DNA from 3 places in the Methylobacterium durans genome. Region 1 is predicted to be linked to each of the others. Evidence: predicted binding sites of a transcription regulator. Region 1 holds the regulator's gene; each other region holds the start of a gene.
What was found. The regulator LexA, encoded in region 1, represses DNA repair genes until DNA is damaged. The targets are predictions, from matches to a motif close to TGTTCNNNNTGTGTTCNG.

Region 1 (2,197 bases):
TCGGCGATCACGATCTTGTCCAATCGGCGCTCGCCCGCGAGGGGCTGGAGCTCGGCTTCTGGCGCGTCGCGCTGCGACCCGGCAAGCCGCTGATGCACGGCCGGCTCGGCGAGATGCTGGTGATCGGGCTGCCCGGCAACCCGGTCTCGGCCATCGTCTGCGGGATGCTCTTCGTGGTGCCGGCGATCCGCGCGCTCCTCGGCGATCCGCGGGCCGGCGCCGACCGCAGCGAGCCGGCGATCCTCGGGCGCGCGCTTCCGCGAAACGACGGCCGGGCCGACTACATGCGGGCGCGCCTCGACACCGCGCCCGACCGGCTCCCCGTCGCACATCCCGAGACGCGACAGGATTCGTCGATGCTCTCGGTTCTCGGTCAGGCCGAGGCGCTCCTCGTCCGCCCGCCGCACGCGCCCGCGGCCGAGGCCGGCGAATCCTGCCGCATCATCCGGCTCGACCGGGGCATTCTCTGATCTCATCAGTATCGCCAAGCTGCGCTTGCGGAACACTTGCGGAACGTTTAACCTGTTCGCGCTTTGTTTCCGCGACCGCACGCCGCGTCGCCTCCGAGAGATGAGTCTGCCCCATGCTGACGCGTAAACAGCTGGATCTGCTCCGTTTCATCCAGCAGCGGATGCGCGAGAGCGGCGTCCCCCCGTCCTTCGACGAGATGAAGGATGCCCTCGACCTCAAATCGAAATCCGGCATCCATCGGCTCATCACCGCACTCGAGGAGCGCGGGTTCCTCCGCCGTCTGCCGAACCGGGCCCGGGCGATCGAGGTGATCCGCATGCCGGAGAGCCTGGGTCAGGCCGCCACCGGCACGGGCAGCGAGGTGCGCCGCTTCACGCCGAGCGTCGTCGAGGGCGGGCGCGCGCGGGCACCGGCCGCCAAGATGCCGATGACGCAGGCGACCGACGAGAACGGGCGCGCCCTGACCATCCCCGTGATGGGGCGGATCGCGGCCGGCACGCCGATCTCGGCGATCCAGAACCAGAGCGCGTCCATCACGCTCTCGCCGGACTTCCTGGCGGGCGGCGAGCATTACGCGCTCGAAGTGCGCGGCGATTCGATGGTCGAGGCCGGCATCCTCGACGGCGACCTCGTCGTGATCCGCAAGCAGGACACGGCCAATACCGGCGACATCATCGTGGCGCTGATCGACGACGAGGAGGCGACGCTGAAGCGCCTGCGCCGCCGCGGCTCCTCCATCGCACTCGAAGCCGCGAACCCGGCCTACGAGACCCGCGTGCTCGGGCCCGACCGGGTCCGCATCCAGGGCCGCCTCGTCAGCCTCGTGCGTCGCTACTGAAGGGATTCGGCTCCGGACTCCGGCGCCGCGTCCGCTTCCTCGGAGGCGGCCTCATCGGGACGTTGCCGCAGGACGGCGGGGCTCGGCTGAGCCGGACGTGACGCGAGGGGCCGCCACGGCAGCGAGCGTGCGGTCTCACGGGCGCCGGAGACCACTGGGCCCGATGCGTCCAGGCGGATCGCCACGGCGCCCGAGCGCGCGAGCGCGGCGCGATCGATGACGAGGCCGGCCGCGCAGCCCGCCGGGGCGCTGTGCGGGGTGATGAGGATGTCCGCCCGCGCGCAATCCTCGGGCAGCGCCCGCTTGTCACGCGCGAGCGCGACCTGCCGCCCGTCGAACGCCCTCAAGGTGCAGCCGAGCCGGTCGCAGGTTGCCCCTTCCCCGGCCTCGGAGGCTCTGCGCGCGTCGCCGTCCGCCTTCAGCCACTGTTCGAGGACGAAGGACGAGGGCCGGCCGAGGGCAATGAGGCGGCCGCTGCCCCCCCGAACCGCCGCTCCCCGGCCCTCCCGGTCGATGAAGATGTCGTGGCGCTCGGGCGCTGCCGCCGTGAGGAGCCCGAGCGCGACCGGGACGATCGCGATCCGGCGCAGGCGCGAGACGGGCAGGACCGCGACGAGGAGGCCGAGGGTCAGCAGAGCCAGGCCGCCGACCCCGAAGGCCGGCACCACGATCGTGGCCTGCCCGAAGCCACCGATCCAGCCGGAGATCGCGAGCATCCCGCGGACCGCCTGCCCCATCAGCCACCAGACCGGCTGATCGAGGGCAAACGGGTAGGCGAGGATGCCGAGCACGGCGGCTGGCATCACGGCCAGCGAGACGAGGGGCAAGGTCAGCGCGTTGCCGACGAGGCCGAAGGGCTGGATCGTCTGGAAATGGAAGGTGGCGAAG
Region 2 (2,197 bases), 770 kb from region 1:
GCTCGGCGTGCTCGCGCAGCGCCCGCAGCAGGGCGACGCGCAGGCCCGATTCGTGGGTGCCGCCCTCGGGCGTCGGGATCGTGTTGCAGTAGGATGAGGAGACGCCGTCGTCCTGGACCATCCAGGCCACCGCCCATTCGAGCGAGCCGTGGCTACCGGGCTTTGTCACCTTTCCGGAGAAGATCGCGTCGGTGACGAGTTCCTTCCCCTCGATGTCGCGGGCGAGATAGTCGCGCAAGCCCCCGGGGAACCGGTGCACGGCCTCGGGCGGCACGCCGTCCAGGCCGTCCAAGAGGGCAGGCGCGCAGCGCCAGCGGATCTCGACGCCGCCGAACAGGTAGGCCTTGGAGCGGGCCATCTTGAAGAGGCGGCGCGGATCGAACTTGAGCGAGCCGAAGATCTGCGCGTCCGGATGAAAGCGCACCCGCGTGCCGCGCCGGTTCTGGACGCGCCCGACCGTCTCCAACCCGCCCTGCGCATGACCGCGCGAGAAGGTCTGGCGGTACAGGGTCTGGTTGCGGGCGACCTCGACTTCGAGCAGATCCGAGAGGGCGTTCACCACCGAGATGCCGACACCGTGCAGGCCGCCGGAGGTCTCGTAGACCTTTGAATCGAACTTCCCGCCCGCATGCAGCGTGGTCATGATGACCTCGAGCGCGGACTTGCCGGGGAATTTCGGGTGCGGATCGACCGGGATGCCGCGGCCGTTGTCGGTCACGACGAGGGCGCCGGATTCCTCGAGCTCCACCTCGATGAAGCTGGCATGGCCCGCCACCGCCTCGTCCATCGAGTTGTCGATCACCTCGGCGAAGAGGTGGTGGAGCGCCCGCTCGTCAGTGCCGCCGATATACATGCCGGGGCGGCGGCGCACCGGCTCCAGCCCCTCCAGAACCTCGATGGCGGACGCGTCGTAGCCAGCCTCCGCAGCGTCCGGAGGGGCCGGGACGGCGGGCGTCAGGCTGAGACGGCGGCGCGCCTCCTCCCGGCTGCCGGGCCCCGAGGCGGCCGGCTTCGCGCCCGGACCGAACAGATCCCGTGCCGGATCGCTCACGCGCGCCCCCCGTGCAGCCGGATTTCGTCTCGCAGCATGTGCCTTCATCCGCCCGTTCTACCGGAACAAACCGGAAACATCAAAGCACCCGGCGCCGTCGCCGGTGCGGTCGAGCATCGCATGGCGGCAGCCGACGGGCCAAATGCACCCCCGGCAACGCGGCACCGCGAGGCTTTCTCGGCAACCGTCATCAAACTGATGCGGGAGGGATGGTTAAGATCGCCTCACGCATCGTCGCGGGGTCCATGCCGGTTCAGGGAACCTTTATGTGCGCTCGCGCATTGTCACGGCAAAGCTTTGCCGTATCGCGCCCCGCCGCGACGGAGACAGAGGGAGCAGGACGCCGATGAGCAACGCCGCCGCTCAGGCCCGCCACATCGCGCTCGCGCGCTACGAGCGCGCCGCCGGCGAGGCATTCGGCTTCGCGGAGGAGGCGAGGGACGCCGCGCGTGCCGCCTTCCTCACCCCGGCAACCCTGGCGATGGCGACCTTCGCGACCGCGCTCGCGGCGACGATCACCTACCTCGTCTGAGGCAAAGGCCCCGCTCTCAGCCCCGGGCCGCCGTCTTCTTGGCGGCCGGCTTCGCCTTGGCGCCGGCCTTCGTCGCGGATTTGGCCGCCGCGCGCTTCTTCGGTGCCGCCTCCTCACCCTCCGACGCCGCCTTCCGGGCCGGCGCCTTGCCGCGAGCGGCCGCACCCTTGCGGCCGCGGGCCGAAGCCTTGCCGCCGCCCGAGGCGCGCTTGGCGTTGACGAGGCCGATACCCTCATCCAGCGTCAGCGCCTCGGCGCTGATCGCCTTCGGCAGGGTCGCGTTGACCTCGCCGTCCGTGACGTAGGGACCGTAGCGGCCGGCCTTCACCGTCAGCTCGCGGCCCGATGCCGGGTCCTTGCCGAGAGCGCGGCCGGGATCCGAGGCCGGACGCCCGCGCCCGCCGCCCTGCTCCTTGGCCACGATGAGATCGATCGCCCGGTTGCCGCCGATCTCGAGGACATCGTCGTCCTTGCCCAGGTTCGCGTAGGTCTTGCCGTGCTGCACGTAGGGCCCGAAGCGGCCGAGATTGGCCAGGATCGGCTCGCCGGTCTCCGGGTGGCGCGCCACCTCGCGGGGCAGCGCCAGGAGGCGCAGCGCCCGCTCCAGATCGACC
Region 3 (2,197 bases), 3.3 Mb from region 1:
CGATCGCCTTGGCCATGGCGGGACCGATGCCGCGCATCTGGCCGCTCGCGAGGTAGCGCTCGATGCCCTCGACGCCGGTCGGCGGCGTCGCCTTCAGCGAGATCGCCTTGAACTGGAGGCCGTGCGCGCGGTCCGAGACCCAGTGGCCGGTGGCGGTGATCCACTCGCCCGCGCCGATCGCGGGCGCGTGGCCGACGAGGGGGACGAGATCGCGCTTGCCCCGCACGCCGACCTTGAGGACGCAGAACCCGGTCTCGGCATTGTGGAACGTCACCCGCTCCACGGTGCCGGCCAGGATCTCGGCGGGCGCGCCCGTGCCGCGTTCGCTGTTGAGATCCTGAGGCCGCACCATGCGGTTCACGATACCACCTCAGCCTGCATCCTCATTACGCCTCACGCGGCGCGGCCGCGGCCCTTCCTGCCCGGCCAGCCGAGCGCCACGAGGCGGGCCTTGGCGTAGTCGCGCACCTCGTCGCGGGTGCCGGCCGGGAAGCCGTTGAGGATCCGCTGCGTCTCGGCGTCGAGCATCAGGTCGGTCACCGCATTGATGCTGTCCGCCTCGTCGATGCGCCGCTTCAGGTCGCCCTCCGCTTCCGTGACCTCGTCGAAGGGGTCGGCCGCCTCGAAATCCTCGTCGACCGCGCGGATCGGCACCCCGTGGGTCTGCCGGAACTCGTCCGCCTCCTCCTCGCTGTAGACGAGGCCGTGCAGCTCGATCAGCTTGAGGATGACGCGGTCCTTCCCTCGCTTCTCGGCCATCGCGTAGACGTAGGCCGCCTGCTTGCCGGAGACCCGGTAGTTCACGTTGACCAGGGCCTCGCCGAGGGACCACTCGACCCGCTCCGTGCCGGGCTTCGTCCCGGCCAGACGCCCCGTCACGAGGATCACGGCCTCGTCCCGCTCGGCCCGGATGATGGTCGGCGGGTCGAACGCGATGCCGGCCTGCGCGGCGATGCGCTCCAGGGTCTTGTGATAGATCACAGCCGTGCCCTGCACGCGCCAGACGTTGCCCGCGAAGGGCTCGCCGTAGCGCACGAGGATGTCGGCGATCTGCTTGTCGGCGGTCCGCATGGCGGCTACGTTCACTTTATGTTCTGGTTACGATATGGGGCGCCTGTCCGGGTGGGCGCAAGGGATCGGGTACGGGCCATCTCTTCCGGACGGATGCCTTCATTCGAACCGCGCCGGCTCCGACCTGTTCATGTCGGCACGGGAGACACGACGCGCCCCCTCTCCCGAACGGAAAAGAAGGCGCGCTCGACAGGCCAGCGCCGCGGCAAGCCTGTGCGGGTGAGGGAATGGGCTCGGTGTTGAAGCGGGGCGATCCGATCCTAGAACGGGATGTCGTCGTCGAGGTCGTAATTGCCCCGGTTGCCGCCGCCACTGTTCCCGTTGCCGCCCGTCGAGGCCGGGCGCCGCTCGGAGCCGGACGAGCGGCCGCCGCCGAAATCGCCGCCGCGGCTGATCTGGCCACCGCCCTCCTCGTCGGAACCCATCTCGGCCCCGCCGCCGCGCCCGTCGAGGATCGTCAGCTCGCCGCGGAAGCGCTGCAGCACCACCTCGGTCGTGTACTTCTCGGCACCGGAATTGTCCGTCCACTTGCGCGTCTGGAGCTGACCCTCGACGTAGACCTTTGAGCCCTTGCGCAGGTACTGCTCGGCCACGCGGGCCAGGTTCTCATTGTAGATCACGACCGAGTGCCACTCGGTCTTCTCCTTGCGCTCGCCCGATGCCTTGTCCTTCCAGGACTCGGAGGTCGCCAGCCGCAGGTTCACCACCGGATCTCCCGAGGCGAGGCGCCGGGTCTCCGGGTCGCGCCCGAGATTGCCGACGAGAATGACCTTGTTCACGCTGCCCGCCATCGCTCTCTCCTTGCTGTCGATCTCACTGGGCCGTCGCGGACCGGCGCATGCCCATCGTCAGGTTCTGGGGCCGGGCGAGGCCACCCGCAATGCGGGCGGGACACCGGTCCCCGGAAAACACAATGGAAAAACACACGCGTCGATCCGTCATTCGTTCTATCTTTGTTCCTGACCTCGCGCAAGGCCGCGATCGCACTCGCGTTCACGCGACGTGGATGATGAGCTTGCCGAAATTGTGCCCCTTCAGCAGGCCGATGAAGGCCTCCGGCGCCTGCTCCAAACCCTCGACGATGTCCTCGCGGTAGCGCACCCGACCCTCCCGCAGCCAGCCGCCG

Region 2: a site for LexA is predicted at 1,113-1,130, ahead of parE (DNA topoisomerase IV subunit B). Genes of this name have one in related genera too.
Region 3: a site for LexA is predicted at 1,080-1,097, ahead of DK389_RS00495 (trna delta -isopentenylpyrophosphate transferase). Genes of this name have one in related genera too.

The regions. Positions count from the first base shown of each region.
Region 1 covers NZ_CP029550.1:3,662,091-3,664,287, reverse strand. Annotated here, with positions in the region: gene DK389_RS16745 (molybdopterin molybdotransferase MoeA) at 1-470, shown strand, start outside; gene lexA (transcriptional repressor LexA) at 584-1,309, shown strand; gene DK389_RS16735 (ComEC/Rec2 family competence protein) at 1,303-2,197, opposite strand, start outside.
Region 2 covers NZ_CP029550.1:4,432,943-4,435,139, forward strand. Annotated here, with positions in the region: gene parE (DNA topoisomerase IV subunit B) at 1-1,051, opposite strand, end outside; gene DK389_RS20325 (hypothetical protein) at 1,398-1,583, shown strand; gene topA (type I DNA topoisomerase) at 1,600-2,197, opposite strand, start outside.
Region 3 covers NZ_CP029550.1:126,753-128,949, forward strand. Annotated here, with positions in the region: gene recD2 (SF1B family DNA helicase RecD2) at 1-352, opposite strand, end outside; gene DK389_RS00495 (trna delta -isopentenylpyrophosphate transferase) at 394-1,071, opposite strand; gene ssb (single-stranded DNA-binding protein) at 1,332-1,862, opposite strand; gene DK389_RS00505 (NADP-dependent oxidoreductase) at 2,065-2,197, opposite strand, start outside.